Regions from separate parts of the Streptomyces sp. x-80 genome, predicted to be linked through region 2. Evidence: riboswitches for the same ligand, from Rfam matches in the RefSeq annotation. Region 2 holds a riboswitch; the other holds the start of a gene.
What was found. A riboswitch is a leader RNA that binds a small molecule or an ion and turns the genes downstream of it on or off. The one in region 2 is predicted to bind cobalamin.
Positions count from the first base shown of each region.

Region 1: linked by a shared signal. The riboswitch ahead of ACLJWH_RS38465 (FecCD family ABC transporter permease) and the one ahead of metE (5-methyltetrahydropteroyltriglutamate--homocysteine S-methyltransferase) in region 2 are both predicted to bind cobalamin.

Region 1 covers NZ_JAJPWM010000032.1:13,056-22,808, forward strand. Annotated here, with positions in the region: gene ACLJWH_RS38440 (sulfurtransferase) at 1-291, shown strand, start outside; gene ACLJWH_RS38445 (DUF1416 domain-containing protein) at 327-614, shown strand; gene ACLJWH_RS38450 (DUF3099 domain-containing protein) at 794-1,078, shown strand; gene ACLJWH_RS38455 (DsrE family protein) at 1,124-1,489, opposite strand; gene ACLJWH_RS38460 (FABP family protein) at 1,742-2,305, shown strand; cobalamin riboswitch at 2,356-2,482, shown strand; gene ACLJWH_RS38465 (FecCD family ABC transporter permease) at 2,578-3,681, shown strand; gene ACLJWH_RS38470 (ABC transporter ATP-binding protein) at 3,681-4,511, shown strand; gene ACLJWH_RS38475 (ABC transporter substrate-binding protein) at 4,523-5,599, shown strand; gene ACLJWH_RS38480 (Fur family transcriptional regulator) at 5,646-6,083, shown strand; gene ACLJWH_RS38485 (YgfZ/GcvT domain-containing protein) at 6,104-7,084, shown strand; gene dtd (D-aminoacyl-tRNA deacylase) at 7,142-7,567, opposite strand; gene ACLJWH_RS38495 (ABC transporter substrate-binding protein) at 7,742-8,410, shown strand; gene ACLJWH_RS38500 (asparaginase) at 8,458-9,462, shown strand; gene ACLJWH_RS38505 (GNAT family N-acetyltransferase) at 9,606-9,753, shown strand, end outside.
Region 2 covers NZ_JAJPWM010000026.1:39,018-48,770, reverse strand. Annotated here, with positions in the region: gene ACLJWH_RS36410 (alpha/beta fold hydrolase) at 954-1,784, shown strand; partial or broken gene ACLJWH_RS36405 (IS5/IS1182 family transposase) at 1,852-2,085, opposite strand; partial or broken gene ACLJWH_RS36400 (epoxide hydrolase family protein) at 2,361-2,795, opposite strand; gene ACLJWH_RS36395 (TetR/AcrR family transcriptional regulator) at 3,478-4,194, opposite strand; gene ACLJWH_RS36390 (cytochrome P450) at 4,253-5,473, shown strand; gene ACLJWH_RS36385 (ferredoxin) at 5,494-5,685, shown strand; cobalamin riboswitch at 6,414-6,633, shown strand; gene metE (5-methyltetrahydropteroyltriglutamate--homocysteine S-methyltransferase) at 6,800-9,109, shown strand; gene ACLJWH_RS36375 (CbtA family protein) at 9,485-9,753, opposite strand, start outside.

The sequences.
Region 1 (9,753 bases), on a different contig from region 2:
TCGCAGCGCCCCGGCCACGTGCCCGGCGCCCGCAACATCCCGTGGTCGAAGAACGCGAACGACGACGGCACCTTCAAGTCGGACGACGAACTGACGGCGCTCTACGAGAACGAGGCCGTCGACCTGGCCAAGGACACCATCGCGTACTGCCGCATCGGGGAGCGCTCCGCGCTCACCTGGTTCGTGCTGCACGAGCTGCTCGGCCAGTCCAATGTCAAGAACTACGACGGTTCCTGGACCGAGTACGGCTCGCTGGTCGGTGTCCCGATCGAGCTCGGTGCCGCCAAGTAAGCAAGCTTCTCCCCGAATCCCTCAAGGAAGTACCTATGTGTGGAGCACAGCCCGGCGGCCCGGACGCCTCGACCATCAAGCCCGGTGAGACGACGATCCAGGGCAGCGTGACCCGCGACGGCCAGCCCGTCACCGGTTACGTCCGCCTGCTGGACAGCACCGGCGAGTTCACCGCCGAGGTCCCCACCTCGGCGACCGGACAGTTCCGCTTCTACGCGGCCGAGGGCACCTGGACGCTGCGCGCGCTCGTCCCGGGCGGCACCGCGGATCGCACCGTCGTCGCCCAGCGGGGCGGCCTGGCGGAGGTCGCCATCGCCGTCTGACGGCGCCGGTCACGGACCTCGCCCGCTGACGGAGGGCCGCACCCCAGGGGTTTGGACGCCTTGGCCGGGGTGCGGCCCTCCGCGCTGCGCGGCCCCGCCCGGCGGGCCCGCCGGAACCGGTCGCACACCGGCGTCCGTCCGGGCTTCTCTCCCGCCCCGCGCGGACTTACCGTGGACTTATGTACGCGCACCGTCGGCTGCCCGCGCAACGGCGTCATCGCAGGTATTTCGTCATGATGGCCGTGTGCATCACGCTGTTCGTCCTGGCGTGGAGCGTGGTCCGGCTCTGGTCGGTGCCGGCGGCGGTGGGCATGTGCGTGGTCGCCATGGTCATCCCACCCATCGCGGCGATCATCGGCAATCGCAGGGAGCCGGATGAGCGCTGGTGGGACGAGTCCGGCGACCCGGAGTCCGACCGCTGGTGGCGCGAGCTCGACGAACAGGACGACAAGCACTCGCAGTAGAGCGGCCGCCCCGGTGACGGGGCGCGCCGCAGTACCCGCGGGCGCTCAGTACACGAGTGCCTGGACGCCCTCCGGCATGATCTCGCTGACGAAGAGCTGGGCCCCGGCGATACCCGCCCCGTCGATCAGGTCCTGCTGCTCGACACCGCGGCGCGCGGCGCACTGCGTGCAGACGGTGATCGCACCGCCGCCCGCGAGGATCCCGTCGATCAGCTCCGGCAGGGGCGCCGCGTGCGGCAGCTCGAACTCGGCCGCCCGCCCCGGCAGCGCGAACCACACCGACTCCCCGGTCAGCCACAACGACACCTCGACACCGCTGGCCACCGCCACGGCCGCCACCGTGAACGCCTGCGAGCACCGCTCGGGCGCGTCGGCGCCCGCCGTCACCTTGATCACGAGCTTCTTCGCCATGGGGCAAGAGTAGGGCCGCCGCCGGGGACGGACCTCACAGTGCCGCCGGTGGCACCGCCGACTAGACTCGCTTCCGGTCCCGTAACACCTCACTCCGTCCTGGGAGCGCGCTCGTGCTTGAGGCAGTCTTCACCACCCTGCTCGTCCTGGTCGCCGTCGGCGTCGTCGCCTTCGCGGGTCTGACCTGGAAGAAGCTGTACCAGGGCCAGCGCTGAGAACCCCCTCCTCCCTCTCTACAGATCGCCTGAGCTCATGATCGAGATCCCGTCCGACCTGAACCCGGCCCTGGTGCCGCTCGCCTTCCTCCTCGGCAACTGGGAGGGCGCGGGCGTCGCGGACTTCCCGGGCGCCGAGAAGTGCAACTTCGGGCAGGAGGTCACCTTCACCCACGACGGCCGTGACTTCCTCGAATACACCTCGCACAGCTGGGTGCTCGACGGCGAGGGCAAGAAGGTCCGCCCGCTGGAGACCGAGAGCGGCTACTGGCGGGTCGGCGCGGACCGCAAGGTCGAGGTCGTGATGGTCCGCGACCAGGGCGTGGTGGAGATCTGGTACGGCGAGCTCGCCGACCGGAAGCCGCAGATCGACCTGGCCACCGACGCCGTCGCGCGCACCGTGGCCGCCGGCCCGTACAGCGGCGGCAAGCGGCTCTACGGCTATGTCAACGGCGACCTGATGTGGGTCGGTGAGAAGGCCACCCCCGAGGTGGCGCTGCGCCCCTACATGTCCGCGCATCTGAAGAAGGTCGTCGACCCCAGCGAATGGGCCAAGGACCTCAAGGACCTGCCCGACGACGGGATCGCCTTCTTCCGGTAGGCCGTCCGGCGGACCGGCCGGGCGCATCCCGCCCGGCGACCGGTCCGTGCCGCACCACCGCACAACTTCATACGCGCCCCGCGGGGGAAGTCCGGTGAGAGTCCGGCGCTGACCCGCAACGGTAAGCGGAACACCCTTCCGTGAGCCCGATCACCCGTGGCGGCGCCAGCTCCAGACAACTCGCCGTGGACTGCGAGGGGACGCCTCCGCCGCCACGGGCGCCGGGCCGTGTCTTCCTCCGTTCGGACACGGTCCGACGGAAGGCACCCCCCGTGGCGACCACCGCCCAGGCCGCGCCCCGCGCCCCGGCCCCGCACGACGGGCCGGCGCCACCGCCGCGGCGCCTGCCCGTACCGCCGCTGGTGGCCGCCCTCTCCGTGGTGCTGCTCGGTTCCCTGCTGTGCGGGATCGGCCTCGGCTCGGCCGGGGTGAGCTGGTCGCAGGTGGTGCGCTATCTGGGCGCCGGGCTGACCGGCGGCACCATCCGCCCCGACGAGGTCGCCACCTACACCATCGTGTGGGAGCTGCGCTTCCCACGGGCCGTACTGGCCGCCGTCGTCGGCGCCGGGCTCTCCGCCGTCGGCGTCGCCGTCCAGGCGCTGGTGCGCAACGCGCTCGCCGATCCCTTCGTGCTCGGCATCTCCTCCGGCGCCGCGGTCGGCGCCAACGCCGTGCTGCTCTTCGGCGCGCTGGGCGCGCTCGGGGTCTGGGCGCTGTCGGTGTCCGCGTTCGTCTCCGCGCTGCTCGCGATGGCCCTGGTCTACGCGGCGGCCCGCACCGCCCACGGGCTCACCCCGCTGCGGCTGGTGCTGACCGGCACCGCGATGTACTACGGCTTCTCCGCGATCACCACCCTGATGGTGTTCACCGCCGACCGCGGCGAGGCGGCCCGCTCGGCGATGATGTGGCTGCTCGGCAGCCTGAGCGGGGCCGGCTGGGGTTCGGTGCCGATCGCCGCGGCCGCGGTCCTGGCGGCACTGGCCCATCTGCTGCTCTCCGCGGGCCGGCTCAACGCGCTGGCCATGGGCGACGAGACGGCCGCCGCCCTCGGGATCGACGCCGAGCGGCTGCGCCGCGAACTGTTCGTGGTCGCCGCCGCCGTCACCGGCGCCGTGGTCGCGGTCAGCGGTGCGATCGGCTTCGTCGGCCTGATGGTGCCGCATGTGACGCGGATGCTGGTCGGCGCCGACCACCGGCGGGTGCTGGCCGTCGCGCCGCTGCTGGGCGCGGTGCTGCTGGTGTGGGTGGATCTGCTCTCGCGGGTGGTGCTGGCGCCCGTGGAACTGCCGGTCGGCGTGGTCACCGCCGTCATCGGGGTGCCCTGTTTCGTGCTGCTGATGCGGCGGCGCGGCTACACCTTCGGAGGCGGCGCCTGATGCGGATCGACATCACGGACCTGTCGGTGGAGGTGGCCGGCCACCGGCTGGTCCACGACATCGCCCTGACGGCGGAGAGCGGCCGCCTCGTCGGACTCGTCGGGCCGAACGGCAGCGGCAAGTCGACCCTGCTGCGCTGCGTCTACCGCGCGCTGCGCCCGGTCGTCGGCACGGTACGGCTGGACGGTACGGATCTGCACGCCATGGACGCCCGGGAGGGCGCCCGGCTGCTGGCCGCGCTGCCCCAGGAGGCGAGCACCGAGTTCGACTTCACGGTGGCCGAGGTCGTCGCGATGGGCCGGCTGCCGCATCAGCGCGGCTCGGGCCGGGCGAGCGCCGCCGACACCGAGGTGTGTACGCGCGCACTGGCCCGGGTCGGCGCGGACCATCTGGCCGGACGCGGCTTTCTGAGCCTGTCCGGCGGGGAGAAGCAGCGGGTGCTGATCGCCCGCGCACTGGCCCAGGAACCGAAGGTGCTGGTCCTCGACGAGCCGACCAACCACCTGGACATCGCCCAGCAGCTGGAGGTGCTGGCCCTGGTACGGGACAGCCGGCTGACGGTGCTGACCGCGCTGCACGACCTCAACCTGGCCGCCGTGCACTGCGACGAGCTGTACGTCATCGCGGGCGGCCGGATCGTCGCCGCCGGGGCGCCGCACGACGTGCTCACCCCGGACCTGCTGGCCGAGGTCTTCGGCGTGCGCGCGCACCGCGTACGGCACCCCGAATCCGGCGCGGTCCAGCTGCTGTTCGACCGGCTGGCCCCGGCCGACGCCCCGTCGGACGCCCCCGCCGACGGCGCCCCCGTCACCGCCCCGACCGCACCGTGAGGACCCGCTCCATGCTCCCGGCCCACCGCCGTACCGCCCGCCGCCCCGTCCGCCGTTACGCCGCTCCGCTGGCCCTCACCCTGGCGCTCACCGCCACCGGCTGCGGCGCGCGGATATCCGCCGACGGCGAGAACGGCAAGGACAGCGAGACCGGCAAGAGCTCCGCCGCTCCCGCCGGCCACTACCCCGTCACCATCGAGAACTGCGGCACCCGCACCACGTACGACAAGGCCCCGCAGCGGGTGGTCACGAACGACGTCGGCATCACCGAGATCATGTTCGCGCTCGGCCTGGAGAACCGGATGGCGGGCTATGTGATGCCCGACGACAAGGGCGATATCGACGCGGTGCCCTGGAAGGCCGCGTACGACAAGGTCCCCTGGCTCTCCAAGAAGGCGATCACCAAGGAGATGGCCCTGGACGCCAAGACCGATCTGGTCTTCGCGGGCTGGAACTACGGCTTCGGCGAGGACAACGCGCTGACCCCCGACTCCCTCAAGAAGCTCGGCATCGGCAGCTATGTGCTGACCGAGTCCTGCCGTAAGGGCCCGAACGGCAGCGCCCGCGGTGTCATGCCGCCGCTGGAGGCGCTCTACACCGACCTGACGACGCTCGGGAAGATCTTCGACGTCGAGGACCGCGCCGCCGCCCTGGTCGAGAAGTACCGGCAGCAGGTCGCCGACGCCCAGGCCAAGGCGCCCGCACCGGCCGACCGGCCCTCCGTCTTCCTCTACGACGACGGCCGCGACAAGCCGCTGACCGCGGGGGAGTACGCCGGCCCGCACGACATCATCACCAAGGCCGGCGGCGACCACATCATGAAGGACCTCAAGGACTCCTGGGTGACGGTCGGCTGGGAGACCGTCGTCGCCCGCGATCCGGACGTCATCGTGATCAACAACTACGGCGACACCTCCGCCGACCAGAAGAAGGCGTTCCTGAAGTCCTATCCGCCGCTCGCCAACGTCTCGGCGATCAAGCACGACCGGATCTACGTCATGGACTACGCCGACCTCGTCGAGAGCCCCCGCAACCCGGCCGCGATCAGCGGTCTCGCCCGTTATCTCCGCGGCGTACACACCGGGTGACGCCGCGGGCATACGCACCCGCCCGCCGTCCTCCTACACTGGCTGTGTGGTGAGCACCGACTGGCAGAGCGACCTCCGCAGGCGCGGGTACCGCCTGACTCCGCAGCGCCAGCTCGTCCTGGAGGCTGTGGACAGGCTGGAACACGCCACCCCCGACGACATCCTCACCGAGGTGCGCAAGACGGCGGGCGGCGTGAACATCTCCACGGTCTACCGCACCCTGGAGCTGCTGGAGGAGCTCGGCCTGGTCAGCCACGCGCACCTGGGACACGGCGCGCCGACGTACCACCTCGCCGACCGCCATCACCACATCCACATGGTGTGCCGGGACTGCACGAACGTCATCGAGGCGGACCTGTCGGTGGTCGAGCCGTTCACGGCGCAGCTGCGGGAACGGTTCGGCTTCGACACGGACATGAAGCATTTCGCCATCTTCGGACGCTGTGCGGCCTGCACCACCAAGGCCGCTCGGAGCGAGCCGTAGCCGGGTCGTAGGCTGGCAGCATGCTGCGACATTCGAAAGTCAGCCCGCTGCTGTCGCTGCCCGGCGCCGTCCCCGCCGAGGCCCCCGACGAAGGCGTCGCCGCGCACTACGGCGATCTCTTCCGGGAGCAACGCGCCCTCGCCGACGGCTCCGGTTTCGTGGACCTCTCGCACCGCGGCGTGGTCACCGTCACCGGCCCCGAGCGGCTGAGCTGGCTGCATCTGCTGCTCACCCAGCACGTCAGCGATCTCGCGCCGGGCGTGGCGACCGAGGCGCTGATCCTCTCCGCGCACGGCCATGTCGAGCACGCGCTCTATCTCGTCGACGACGGCGAGACGACCTGGCTGCACGCCGAACCGGGCACCCAGGAGGCGCTGATCGCCTATCTGGAGAGCATGAAGTTCTTCTACCGCGTCGAGGTCGCCGACCGCACCGCCGAGTTCGCCGTGGTGTACCTCCCGGCCGGCTCCATCGCCGAGGTGCCGGACCGCACCGTCGTACGCGAGACCGCGTACGGCCGTGAGCTCTTCCTGCCGCGCGGCGGCCTGGAGCCGTTCGCCGCGGCGCACGGCCCGGCGATCGGCGTGCTGGCCCTGGAGGCGCTCCGCGTCGAGGCGCACCGCCCGCGGCTGGGCATGGAGACCGACCACCGCACCATTCCGCACGAGCTGGGCTGGATCGGCACCGCCGTGCACCTCCAGAAGGGCTGCTACCGCGGCCAGGAGACGGTCGCCCGGGTGCAGAACCTGGGCAAGCCGCCGCGCCGGCTGGTCTTCCTGCACCTGGACGGCAGCGAGGTGCACCTGCCGCCGCACGGCGCGCCCGTCCGGCTGGCCGCGGACGGCGAGGAGGGCCGGCAGCTCGGCTTCATCACCACCTCGGCCCGCCACCACGAGCTGGGACCCATCGCGCTGGCCCTGGTCAAGCGCAATGTGCCGGTGGACGCGCAGCTCAGCGCGGCCGGTACGGCGGCGGCGCAGGAGGTCGTGGTCGAGCCGTAGCGCGGCGGTCAGTGGACTACGGACGGGCCGGCCCCCACCGTCGGGGGCCGGCCCGCCTCACACCTCCACGAGCACCGTGAACGGCCCGTCGTTCGTCAGCGACACCTTCATCTCGGCGCCGAACCGCCCGGTCTCCACCCGGGCGCCGAGCGCCCGCAGCTGCGCGACGACCTCGTCGACCAGCGGCTCCGCGACCGGGCCGGGGGCCGCCGCGTTCCAGGTGGGGCGGCGGCCCTTGCGGGCGTCACCGTAGAGAGTGAACTGGCTGATCACCAGCAGCGGCGCCCCGGTGTCCGAGCAGGACTTCTCGCCCTGGAGGATGCGCACCGACCACAGCTTGCGGGCGAGCTGCGCCGCCTGCTGCGCGGTGTCGCCGTGGGTGACCCCCACCAGCACGCACAGCCCTTCGCCGACGATCTCGCCGACCGTCGCGCCCGCCACCTCGACGCGTGCGCCGTCCACCCTCTGCACCACAGCTCGCATACCGGCCATCATGCCGGGCGGCGGACAGGGCCCGGACAGCAGTACCCCGCAGGGGCCGTTCGGGTGCCATCGCACTGCGCGCGGACCGCCCAGAGTGGCACGATGCGTGCACCCGGTGCGTTTCACGGACAACATGCCCTGGATGCCGCACCGGACGAGGGGACGGAACGACTCATGAGCACTGCCGGATCCGGGCAGACACCCGGTCCCGTACCACCCGCCCGTACGGCGCCGGCCGCCCGTACGACGACCACGACAACGGCTCGCGTCGAGCCCGCCCGCACCGAGGATGGCTCCATGCCCCAGGCAGGCCAGGCGCGGCCCCCCCGCCCGCCGCAGCAACGCGACGGCAGCCGCCCGGCCGCACACCCCGGTCTGTCCGGTCTGGGCCTGCCCGAGCTGCGGATGGTGCGGCGTGACTCCCAGCGGGAGGAGGCCGATCTGAGCTATCTGCGGCGGCTGCTCCAGGGCCGGATCGACATTCTGCGGGCCGAGACCGCCCGCCGGGCGACCCCGCTCACGCCCCTGCTGGAGCGCCTGCCGGAGATCCTGACGGACCTGCCGTCGCGGCACCGTTCCTCGGCCCGGCATGTGACGCTCGGGACGCCGCAGAGCGCGGAGTACCGCAAGCTGGCCGAGGAGATGCTCGGCGATGTCGAGCTCTCCGATCTCACCGCCCGTACGGACCGGGAACTGCACGACGCGATGCGCCGGCTGATCCGCTACGAGCGGCAGGTCTCCCAGCGCCGTCAGTCCTTGCAGCGGACGGCCGACGATTGCAGCGGCGAGATTGCCCGCAGGTACCGTGAAGGCGAAGCACAAGTAGACGACCTGCTGTCCTGACCTGCCACAAGCTCTCGGGGCCTGGTCAGGATCCCGGAAGGCCGCCGATGACCTCGCCCACCCCGATACCCGAGCCGTCCCCGGACGCCGCCCCGCCCGCCCCGGGCCCCGCGGCGTCCCCCGTTCTCGCCGAGGTCGTCCGGTCCGGCTTCGTCGAGGGGCGGCACCGCGGCTCGCTGGTGGTGCTGGCGGCCGACGGCTCCGTGGAGTGGGCGCTGGGTGACGTCACCGCCCCGGTCTTCCCCCGGTCGGCGAACAAGCCGATGCAGGCCGCGGCCGTGCTGCGGGCGGGCCTGGAGCTGTCCGGCGAGCGGCTGGCGCTGGCCGCCGCGAGCCACTCCGGTGAGCCCTTCCATCTCGCTCTCGTACGGACCATGCTGACCGAGTACGGCCTGCCCGCCGACCGGCTCCAGACACCGCCCGACCTGCCGCTGGACCCGCAGGAGGCGGAGCGCTACCTGGCGTCCGGCCAGGTGCGCGACCGGCTCGCGATGAACTGCTCCGGCAAGCACACCGCCATGCTGGCCGCCTGTGCCCGCAACGGCTGGCCGCTCGACTCCTATCTCGACCGGGACCACCCGCTCCAGCGGCTGGTCCTGGAGGACGTCCGCGCGGCGAGCGGCGAGGAGGTCGCGCACATCGGTACGGACGGCTGCGGGGCGCCGCTGATGTCGCTGTCGCTGACCGGTCTCGCCCGCGCCTTCCGGCACTTCGTCCTGGCGGCGCCGGGCACGCCGGAGCGGCGGGTCGCGGACGCGATGCGCGCCCACCCCGAGTACGTCGCCGGCACCCGCCGCCCCGACACCTGGCTGATGCAGGAGCTGCCCGGCACCCTGTCGAAGATGGGCGCCGAGGCCGTACAGGCCCTGGCGCTGCCGGACGGCCGGGCGCTGGCCTTCAAGATCGATGACGGTGCGACCCGCGCCCTCGGCCCGGTCCTGGGCCGCGTCCTGCGCACGATGGGGATCGACGCCCCCGTCCTGTCCAGGATCGAGGACGCCCCGCTGACGGGCGGCGCCGAACGGGTCGGCGAGATCCGCGCGGTGTTCTGACCACCGCCCCGCCCGGCGTTCCGGCACCGCTCCGAGGGGCGTTCCCGACGGCGTTCGGAGCAGCGGCCGGAGCGGCGCCGGAGCGGTGCCGGAGCGGTGAAAACACCACGGCGCCCCGCCAGTTGGCCGGATACCGTACGGAAATGAGCCTTGAGATCCGTACCGTGCACGACGACGACATACCCGGCTGGATTCTGGCCCTGTCGACGGGGCTGCTGCGCCCGCCGGTGGTCTCCGCGGAGGAGATCGCCTACCGCCGCGCGGACTACGAGCCGGAGCGGACCCAGGGGG
Region 2 (9,753 bases):
CGCGTCCGGCGACGCGGGGTCACGCGACCCTCTGGACGGGCCATCGGTGCGCTGTTCAGAGATGTTGATCAAGGTCGTGGAACGATCTCGACGTGCTCGCGGAGAACCGATGGGCCAACAGTGGGTTGGCCTGGAGGCGGTGTTGCCGCTGTTACGTACACGCTCTTCCGGCGTTGGCAGATCGACGGCACCTGGCCCGCGTCCTGAAGACCTGAAGACTTGAAGAGACCGCAAGCCAAGGCCGTTGCCGCCGGGCACCTCGGGCGGGAGGCGCCCGTCAACTCGACGATCCGCCGGGCCGGCCGCCAGCACGCCACCGGGGCCTGATTCCGGGGAGCGCGATCTGCGCCCACGTCGTGTGTCCCCGTCGCGTGTCCCCGTCGCGTGTCCCCGTCGCGTGTCCGCGTCGTGTGTCCGCGTCGTGTGTGGTGACTGGTGCGGGCTTGGTGTTGTCGTGGTCGGCGCCAGGTCGACCGGTGCAGGGTGTGGTCGACGGGTGTGGGTCGCGTCCAGGCCGAGGGGTTGCAGCCGACCGGCGAAGGCGTGCTGCCACAGCAGCTGATCGAGCGACCGCGGGAGTCCGTACTCGATGGCGGTTGGCCCATGGGGCCGGACTGCCTGGACTCGGGCCGAGCCTGAAGGCGGAGCGGAGACGAATTTGAGGCGTCCGTGCGGCTTGAGATCACAAGCGAAGAAGACGTCACCCGAAACGCAGACGATCAATTATCGGAAGTTGTTCCTGAAGCACTCGAAAAGCCGACGATCCGTCGGCGGCAGTAGCTGATCCATTCCGGACTTGGGCGTATCGTGGCCGGCGATGGGGTCGGCCCGTAGCCTCCGGAATGCGGGATTGTCGGTGTCGCCCCACCGGTCCCGTCCCTGTCTGCTCTGCTGCGACTGAACAAATGTCGCGCACCCCAACCGCTTCAGCCCTTCACTCGGAAGGATCAGCAATGAGCACGGTCACCACCAGCGACGGCACGAGAATCTTCTACAAGGATTGGGGTCCGCGCGACGGTCAGCCGATCGTCTTCCACCATGGCTGGCCGCTCAGTGCCGACGACTGGGACAATCAGATGTTGTTCTTCCTTGCGCATGGCTACCGGGTGATCGCCCACGATCGACGTGGCCATGGGCGCTCCACCCAGACCGCGACCGGTCATGAGATGGACACCTATGCCGCCGATGTGGCGGCACTGACCGACGAACTCGACCTGCAAGGAGCCTTCCACATCGGGCATTCGACCGGCGGCGGTGAGGTCGCGCGCTATGTGGCGCGTGCCAAGCCCGGCCGTGTCGGGAAGGCGGTGCTCATCAGCGCGGTGCCCCCGATCATGGTCAAGTCGGCCATCAACCCTGGCGGCCTGCCGATCGAATTCTTCGACGAAATGCGCACGACCTTGGCCGCCAATCGCTCGCAGCTCTATATCGACATGCCGACGGGTCCGTTCTACGGATTCAACCGGCCCGGCGCGAAAGTTTCGCAGGGGCTGATCGACAGCTGGTGGCGACAGGGGATGATGGGTGCGGCCAATGCCCATTACGAATGCATCAAGGCGTTCTCCGAGACCGACTTCAATGAGGACCTCAAAAAGATCGACGTCCCGGTCCTCGTCGCCCACGGCACCGACGATCAGATCGTGCCGTATCCGGATTCAGCGCCACTGTCGGCCAAGCTCCTGAAGCACAGCACCCTCAAGAGCTACGAGGGGCTTCCCCACGGCATGTTGTCGACCCATCCGGATATCCTCAATCCCGACATCCTGGCGTTCTTGAAGGCGTAGAGCGCGAAAGAGAGTCACGGCCGGTGTTCCTTGAGCCGTCGCCAGCAGCTGACACGGGAGACCAGTAAGCGCGGGCCCGTAAATGACCTTTTCCGTGCTGGGCCTGACCTTTCTCGCGGCGGCGCGACATGACCTGACCGCTCCCCCGGTAGCCGTCGTCCACGATCACGGTGGTGCGGCCGACGGCGGCCTCCGCGCCGGACAGCTCCCACGCCTTGCCGTCGTTGCGGTTACCGGCGACCGGCCGGCCGACCACGGCGACGACCAGGCGGGGGTTGGCGTCGACGGCGGCCTGGTGGTGCACGAGCACCGGCAGGAGATCGACAGGATGCTGGCCGAGCGCGGACGAGTGCGCATGAGTGCGGGCGAGTACCGACGTACTCGCGAGCGAACGTGCTCCATCACGTACGACTGAACACGGGTTTGTGGACTGTACGAGTCCCGCCCGGCCGCGCCCGTACGCGGCGGGGCCCTCAGCCTGCCGCCGCGGTCCGATAGGGGCGGAAGAACGCCCGCAGTTCCCTCGCGTAGAGCTCGGGCTCCGCGAAGGGCGCGAAGTGCCCGCCGCGCGCGGGCGCCCGGCATGTCGGGCACCACCACGTCGAATGCGTCGGCGGGGTCGGCGCCGTGCGCGCCGGGGTCGGCGAGCAGCGGGATGACCTTCGCGTAGCGCCAGAAGGAGTCCGGCCAGCCGTGGCTGAGGACCAGCGGCAGGACGGGCCCGGCAGGCGCGGCGGCCCGGACGTGCACGAAGTGGATCCCGAGGCCGCCGAGCGGGACACGGAAGCGCGGGAGCCGGGCGAGCGCCGCCTCCTGCGCCGGCCAGTCGAACTCGTCCGCCCAGGAGGCGACCAGCTCGCGGAGGTAGGCGAGGTCGGTCCCGAGCGACCATCCGGCGTCCTCGGGCGCGTCCGGCCAGCGTGTCGCGCGCAGCCGTGCTCGGAGGTCGTCAAGCGCCGCGGGGGCGGTCTGCGAGGTGAATGGCTCAGGACGGGACAGAGCGTCTGACATGGGGCGCATGCTGATGGGGCGGAGTGGACCGCCGGTTCAGGTTCCGTGCGTCTGACGCGCGCGGCCGACAGCGGTCCCGTGGGTATGAGTCGTCCTGGGTCGTCGCCCTGGGCCAAAGGTCCCGCCGTTGCCGGTAACCGATGCCCGGCGGGCTGTGCTTGAGGGCTCGGTGTGCGTCGGTGTACGACGGCGCAGGCGCAGAACCTGGCCCTGGCCCTCCTGGCCCTGGCCCGGACTCCGGCTCTGGCGCTCGCTCAGCGGTCGCGGATCGTGCTGGGGTGGCGCGGAGAAGGCGGGCCGACGAGCCATGGCCGGGCGTCCTGCACCGACGTCGCTATCGCCATCGGCATCGACATCGAATTCGCCACACTCCTCTGCCACGGCCCTCAGGCCCGGGACTTCCCGGCGCGGTGCCCCGAGGGCCGGTCACAGCGCGGATCCACCCACCGGGCAGGGAACAGGGGCAGGGAACAGCGGCAGGGAACGAAGGTGCCGCCGTTCCGGTCTATCGTCAGCGGACGGACGCGCTGAAGGACGGACAGCCGGCCGGTGCCGGCCGGTGAGCTTCCCGCGTTGCCGTCCACCTCACGGTGTCGTCCACGACGCTGGTGGCCGGGGTACGGAGCCCGTCCGCCGCGGCAGCGGCGCCACGGGCACCCTGCCGCGCCCAGCCGGCAGGGTGCTACTCGGCGCTGCCGACCGAACCGGCGGCGCTCGCGGGTTTCGGGGCCGGGCTCAGGACCAGTGGCAGGTACACGTCGTCAACGATGTCGGTGATGGTCTCGTCCTCGATGGGCGCGCCGAACATCAGGAACTCGTTGCGCAGCAGGTCGGTCGCGACCGTGACCCGCCGGGAATCCAGGATCCAGCGCTCGACCTCACCGCGCTCGACGGCCCGCTCCAGGATGACGCCGATCGTCGCGGGACCGACGGTGTGGACCTGTTCCCGGATCAGCCGAGCGAAGTCGGGATCGCGCGTCATCTCGGTGAGCAGGCCGCGCAGGATGCCCCCGAGCGGGCTGGCCATCTTCGCGGACACCTGTCGCAGCAGGGCGATCACGTCCGTGCGGAGCGCACCGGTGTCGGGGAGGTCGACGTCGGAGATGCGACGCAGCTTGCACGCGTCCACGACCAGTTCGGCGCGGCCGGGCCAACGGCGATAGAGGGCGGCCTTGCTGGTGCGGGCCCGGGTGGCCACCCGTTCCATGGTCAGCGCGGCATAACCCACTTCGGTGAGTTCCTCCAGCGCCGCCGTCAGGATGGCGTTTTCCAGCTCCTCACCGCGGCGGCGCGGACCTTTGCGGTGGTCAACGGCCGCTTCGACGGTCTGGTCGACGTTCGGTGGCAGCGTGACTCCCGAGAGTTTGCCGAGGGGGCGTTGCGCTCCTTGCGGGAACACCCTAGCCTCTCAATTAGAGAACTAACCGTTCTTTAAATGCAAGGCTATGAGGGGATCGATGACCGTGACCGTTACGACGCCCCAGACGCACGACGCCCCCGCCTTCCCGAACGACCGCACCTGCCCCTACCAGCTGCCCGACGGGTACGCCCGGCTCCGGGACGACCAGGACTCACTACGGAAGGTGACCCTCTACGACGGTCGCCTGGCCTGGGTGGCGACCAAGCACGAGGTGGCGCGCAAACTGCTGGCCGACCCCCGGCTGTCCTCCGACCGCACCCACGCCGACTTCCCCGCCACCTCGCCACGTTTCCAGGGCCTCCGGGACCGGCGCCCGGGGTTCATCTCCCTGGACCCGCCGGAACACAACGCCAAGCGGCGGATGACGATCAGCGAGTTCACCGTCAAGCGCATCAAGGGCATGCGTACGGACATCGAGCGGATCGTGCACGGCTTCATCGACGAGCTGCTCGCCGCGGGTCCGCCCGCCGACCTGGTCAGCCGGTTCGCACTGCCGGTGCCGTCCATGGTGATCTGCCGGCTGCTCGGCGTGCCCTACGACGACCACGACTTCTTCCAGGACGCGAGCAGGCGGCTGGTGCAGGCGACGAACGTGGCAAGTGCGGTCGCCGCGCGCGACGACCTTGAGCACTACATGGACGAGCTGATCACCAAGCTCCAGGCAGAGCCCGGCTCGGGCCTGCTCGGCAGCCTGGTCACCGAGCAACTGGCCAACGGCGAGATCGACCGCGACGAACTGGTCTCGACCGCGCTGCTGCTGCTCGTCGCCGGCCACGAGACGACGGCCTCGATGACCTCGCTCAGCGTGATCACCCTGCTGGACCACCCCGAGCAGCACGCCGCGCTGCGCGCCGACCCCAGCCTCGTACCCGGCGCCGTCGAGGAATTGCTCCGTTACCTCGCCATCGCCGACATCGCGGGCGGCCGCGTCGCCCTGGCCGACATCGAGATCGACGGGCAGCTCATCCGGGCCGGTGAGGGCGTGATCATCACCAACTCCATCGCCAACCGCGACGGCTCGGTGTTCGAGGACCCGGACACCTTCGACGTGCACCGCTCGGCCCGCCACCACCTCGCCTTCGGCTACGGAGTACACCAGTGCCTCGGCCAGAACCTGGCCCGTCTGGAACTTGAGGTGATCATCACCGCGTTGTTCGATCGCATTCCGACGTTGCGCCTGGCCGTACCCGTCGAGCAGCTGACGCTGCGACCGGGCACGACGATCCAGGGCGTCAACGAACTCCCGGTCACCTGGTGACCCCGGCGAAAGGAGTGGCCATGCGAGTGACCGCCGACCGGAACGTCTGTGTGGGGGCCGGCCTCTGCGCCCTGACCGCACCCGAGATCTTCGACCAGGACGACGACGGCCTGGTCACGGTGCTCAAGTCCGACCCCGACGACGACAGCCGGCCCGCCGCGCGGGAGGCAGGCATGCTCTGCCCGTCCGGCGCCATCCAGATCACCGAATAACCCGGCCGGGACCGGCCCGCCGACGGGATCCGGTCCCTGCCGACCACTCCCGGATCGCCAGGTGCCGCACCATCCGCATCCGCCGGCACGGGCGCACCGACACCGTGTACATCACGACCACACCCTCCTGCGTTCCCGGCTCGCTCCCTGCCAGGACCGTGCGTACGGCCCTGGCTCGCGACCACGAGCCGCACACCCCCAACACCTGTGGCCACGGCTACGAACTGCCGTCGGCCACCACCGGCTTGACATCCACCACGGAAGGCAGGCCATCACCGCGCCACGCGGCCAGCAGGTGCATCAGCGCCGCTTTCCCCGACGTCCACGGCCCCACCTCGTCGCCAGGCCCGCGCCGTCACTCGGCAAGCGGCCGGGCGGTCCGCACCGATCGGACCGGCCCGCCCGCGCCTGGTCACCGTCTGAGCGGTAACGCCGCTCCGGCGGCAGCGGCGCCCGTGGACCACGCGTCTGCGGCCGGGCCGCGTCCCGGTCCGTGCCTGGCCCCGGCCGGCCGGGGCTCCCCCTGGACGACCGGAGTTGAGGGACCTGGTACCACCGGGCGGCGGGGCCCGGACGGCGTGGCCTGTCGAGGGTCCCGGGACGGCTCCACAGGGGAGCGGCGGGTGCGGCGATTCCCGCCCTCGGCCCGTTTCACGCCTCGCGGTCACGTGTCTCACCTCACCATCCGCATGCTGGACGTGGCCGTACGCGCCCGCGCACGGCCACGTAGGCTGGCAGGTGCAGCTGGTTCGCCCCGTCCGCCAGGCGGGATGCGTCGTAAGAGGGAACCCGGTGGGAATCCGGGACTGCCCCGCAGCGGTGAGCGGGAACGACCGCCGTCACCACGCACTGGGCCCGTCCGGGCCTGGGAAGCGACGGCCAGTAGATGTCCTCCTCGGGAGGACGTGCCCGCGAGTCCGAAGACCTGCCCGCTGCCCGTGTGCGACCCCCTCGTGCGCGGACATCCCGGTGACCTCGTGGGCGGGTCGGCGTACATACCAGGCGGACGACCGTGCCATGCCGCGCAGGGTCGCAGAGCGTCCGGTCTGTCACCCCTTCGCGCTCTCGTCCCGTCTCCGGGATCTCAGGGATTCATCTCGCGAAGGAGATCTCCGTGACCACCAAGCCCGCAGCCGCGGCAGCACGGGCCACCGTGTACGGCTACCCCCGCCAGGGTCAGAACCGGGAACTGAAGAAGGCGATCGAGGGCTACTGGAAGGGCCGCGTCACCGCCGACGCTCTCAAGGCCACCGCCGCCGAACTGCGCGGCGCCAACTGGCGGCAGCTCGCCGGGGCCGGCGTCCACGAGGTGCCGACCGGTGACTTCTCGTACTACGACCATGTCCTCGACACCACCGTCATGGTCGGCGCGATCCCCGAGCGGCACCGGGCCGCCGTCGAAACGGACGCGCTGGACGGCTACTTCGCGATGGCCCGCGGCACCCAGGACGTGGCGCCGCTGGAGATGACCAAGTGGTTCGACACCAACTACCACTATCTGGTACCGGAGTTGGGTCCGGGCACGGTGTTCACGGCCGACTCGTCCAAGCAGGTGGCCGAGCTCAAGGAGGCCCTCGCCCTGGACTTGAGCGCGCGGCCCGTCCTCGTCGGACCCGTCACCTACCTCCTGCTCGCCAAGCCCGCGCCCGGTGTGGCCGCCGGCTTCGACCCGCTCACCCTCCTCGACCGGCTGCTGCCCGTGTACGCCGAGGTCCTCGCCGACCTGCGCGCCGCGGGCGCCGAGTGGGTGCAACTCGACGAACCGGCTCTCGTCCAGGACCGCACCCCGGCCGAACTGGACGCCACCGAGCGCGCCTATCGCTACCTCGGCGCACTCACCGACCGCCCGAAGCTGCTGGTCGCCTCCTACTTCGACCGGCTCGGCGACGCACTGCCCGTGCTGGCCAAGGCGCCGGTGGAGGGGCTCGCGGTGGACTTCACCGAGGCCGCCGCCGCCAACCTCGACGCGCTCGCCGCCGTCGGCGGGCTGCCCGGCAAGCGCCTCGTCGCCGGCGTCGTCAACGGCCGCAACATCTGGGTCAACGACCTGGAGAAGTCCCTGGCCGTGCTCGGCACCCTGCTGGGCCTGGCCGACCGGGTCGACGTGGCCGCCTCGTGCAGCCTGCTGCACGTCCCGCTCGACGCGACCGCCGAACACGACATCGCACCGCAGATCGTGCGCTGGCTCGCCTTCGCCCGGCAGAAGACCGCCGAAATCGTCACGCTCGCCAACGGCCTCGCGCGCGGCACCGGCGCGATCGCCGCCGAACTGTCGGCCAACCGTGCCCACCTGGCGTCGCGGGCCGGCTCCCCGATCACCCTGGACCCGGCCGTACGGGCCCGCACGGCGGCCGTCACCGAGGCCGACGCGCGCCGCTCCCAGCCGTACGCCGAGCGGACCGCCGCCCAGCGCGCCCACCTCGGCCTGCCACTGCTGCCGACCACCACCATCGGTTCCTTCCCGCAGACCACCGAAGTGCGCACCGCGCGCAGCGATCTGCGGGCCGGGCGCATCGACACCGCCGGGTACGAGGAGCGCATCAAGACCGAGATCCGGGAGGTGATCTCCTTCCAGGAGAAGGCCGGGCTGGACGTCCTGGTGCACGGCGAGGCCGAACGCAACGACATGGTCCAGTACTTCGCCGAACAGCTCACCGGCTACCTCGCCACCCAGCACGGCTGGGTCCAGTCGTACGGCACCCGCTACGTGCGGCCGCCGATCCTCGCCGGGGACATCTCGCGCCCCGCGCCGATGACGGTGCGCTGGACGACCTACGCCCAGTCCCTCACCGACCGCCCGGTCAAGGGCATGCTGACGGGCCCCGTCACCATGCTCGCCTGGTCCTTCGTCCGCGACGACCAGCCCCTCGCCGACACCGCCCGCCAGGTCGCCCTCGCGCTGCGCGACGAGGTGAACGACCTGGAGGCGGCGGGGACTTCGGTCATCCAGGTGGACGAGCCCGCCCTGCGCGAAACCCTGCCGCTGCGCACCGCCGACCGGTCCGCCTATCTGGGGTGGGCCACGGAAGCCTTCCGGCTCACCACCGGCGGGGTGCGGCCGGCCACCCAGATCCACACCCATATGTGCTACGCGGAGTTCGGTGACATCGTCGAGGCCATCGACGATCTGGACGCCGATGTCATCAGTCTGGAGGCCGCCCGGTCCCATATGCAGGTCGCCCGGGAGCTGGCGGCCCATGGCTACCCGCGGGAGGCCGGCCCCGGCGTGTACGACATCCACTCCCCGCGCGTGCCGAGCGCCGAGGAGGCCACCGCCCTGCTGCGCACCGGACTTGAGGCCCTGCCGGCGGAACGGCTGTGGGTCAACCCCGACTGTGGCCTCAAGACCCGTGGCTGGCCCGAGACGCGTGCCTCGCTGGAGAACCTGGTCGCCGCCGCGCGCACGATCCGCGGTGAGCTGTGAGCCGTGAGCCGTGAGCCGTCGGTGTACTGACCGCGCGTGATCCGGGGCGAGGCCGGTGCGCACTGTGCGCACCGGCCTCGCCCTGCGGCGGCCTTCCGGCGGTTCGGTGGTCCGCCCCTGGCGGCGGCCGTGAGCTGACCCGGTGTCGTGGAGTGCCCGCACCGTGGCGAAGCCGGCGCCGCTCGCTACTGTCGTCGGCTCACGATCAGTTGCGCGTACGCCCTGCCTGATCGGTCTGGTCGGGCTGGTCGGTGTGATCGATGTGGTCGGCGTCGTCGATGGGTCATGTCCGTCGTCCGGGGCGTCGGTGTCCGGAGAACGCGAGAGGGCCCCCGGATGGTTCCGCGGGCCCTCTCCCTGGTGGCTTCGGGTCGGTCAGTCCGAGGCGGCGACCGCCGCTCCCGGTGCGGCCGGCGCGGGCTTGGGGGCCAGGAACCGCTCGGCGAGTTCGCCGAAGGCGAGGCCGAAACCGCCCCACAGGGTGATCTGGATGGCGAGGGCGGAGAGGCGGAACCGCCACAGCAGGGTCGCGGGGAAGTTCTTCGGCACCTCGTTGGTGACGGGCAGGAAGGCATACGCCAGCCCGATCACGAGGGCGAAGGCCGTCACCGCGACGACCGTGGCGTACCAGGCGCCCAGTCGTG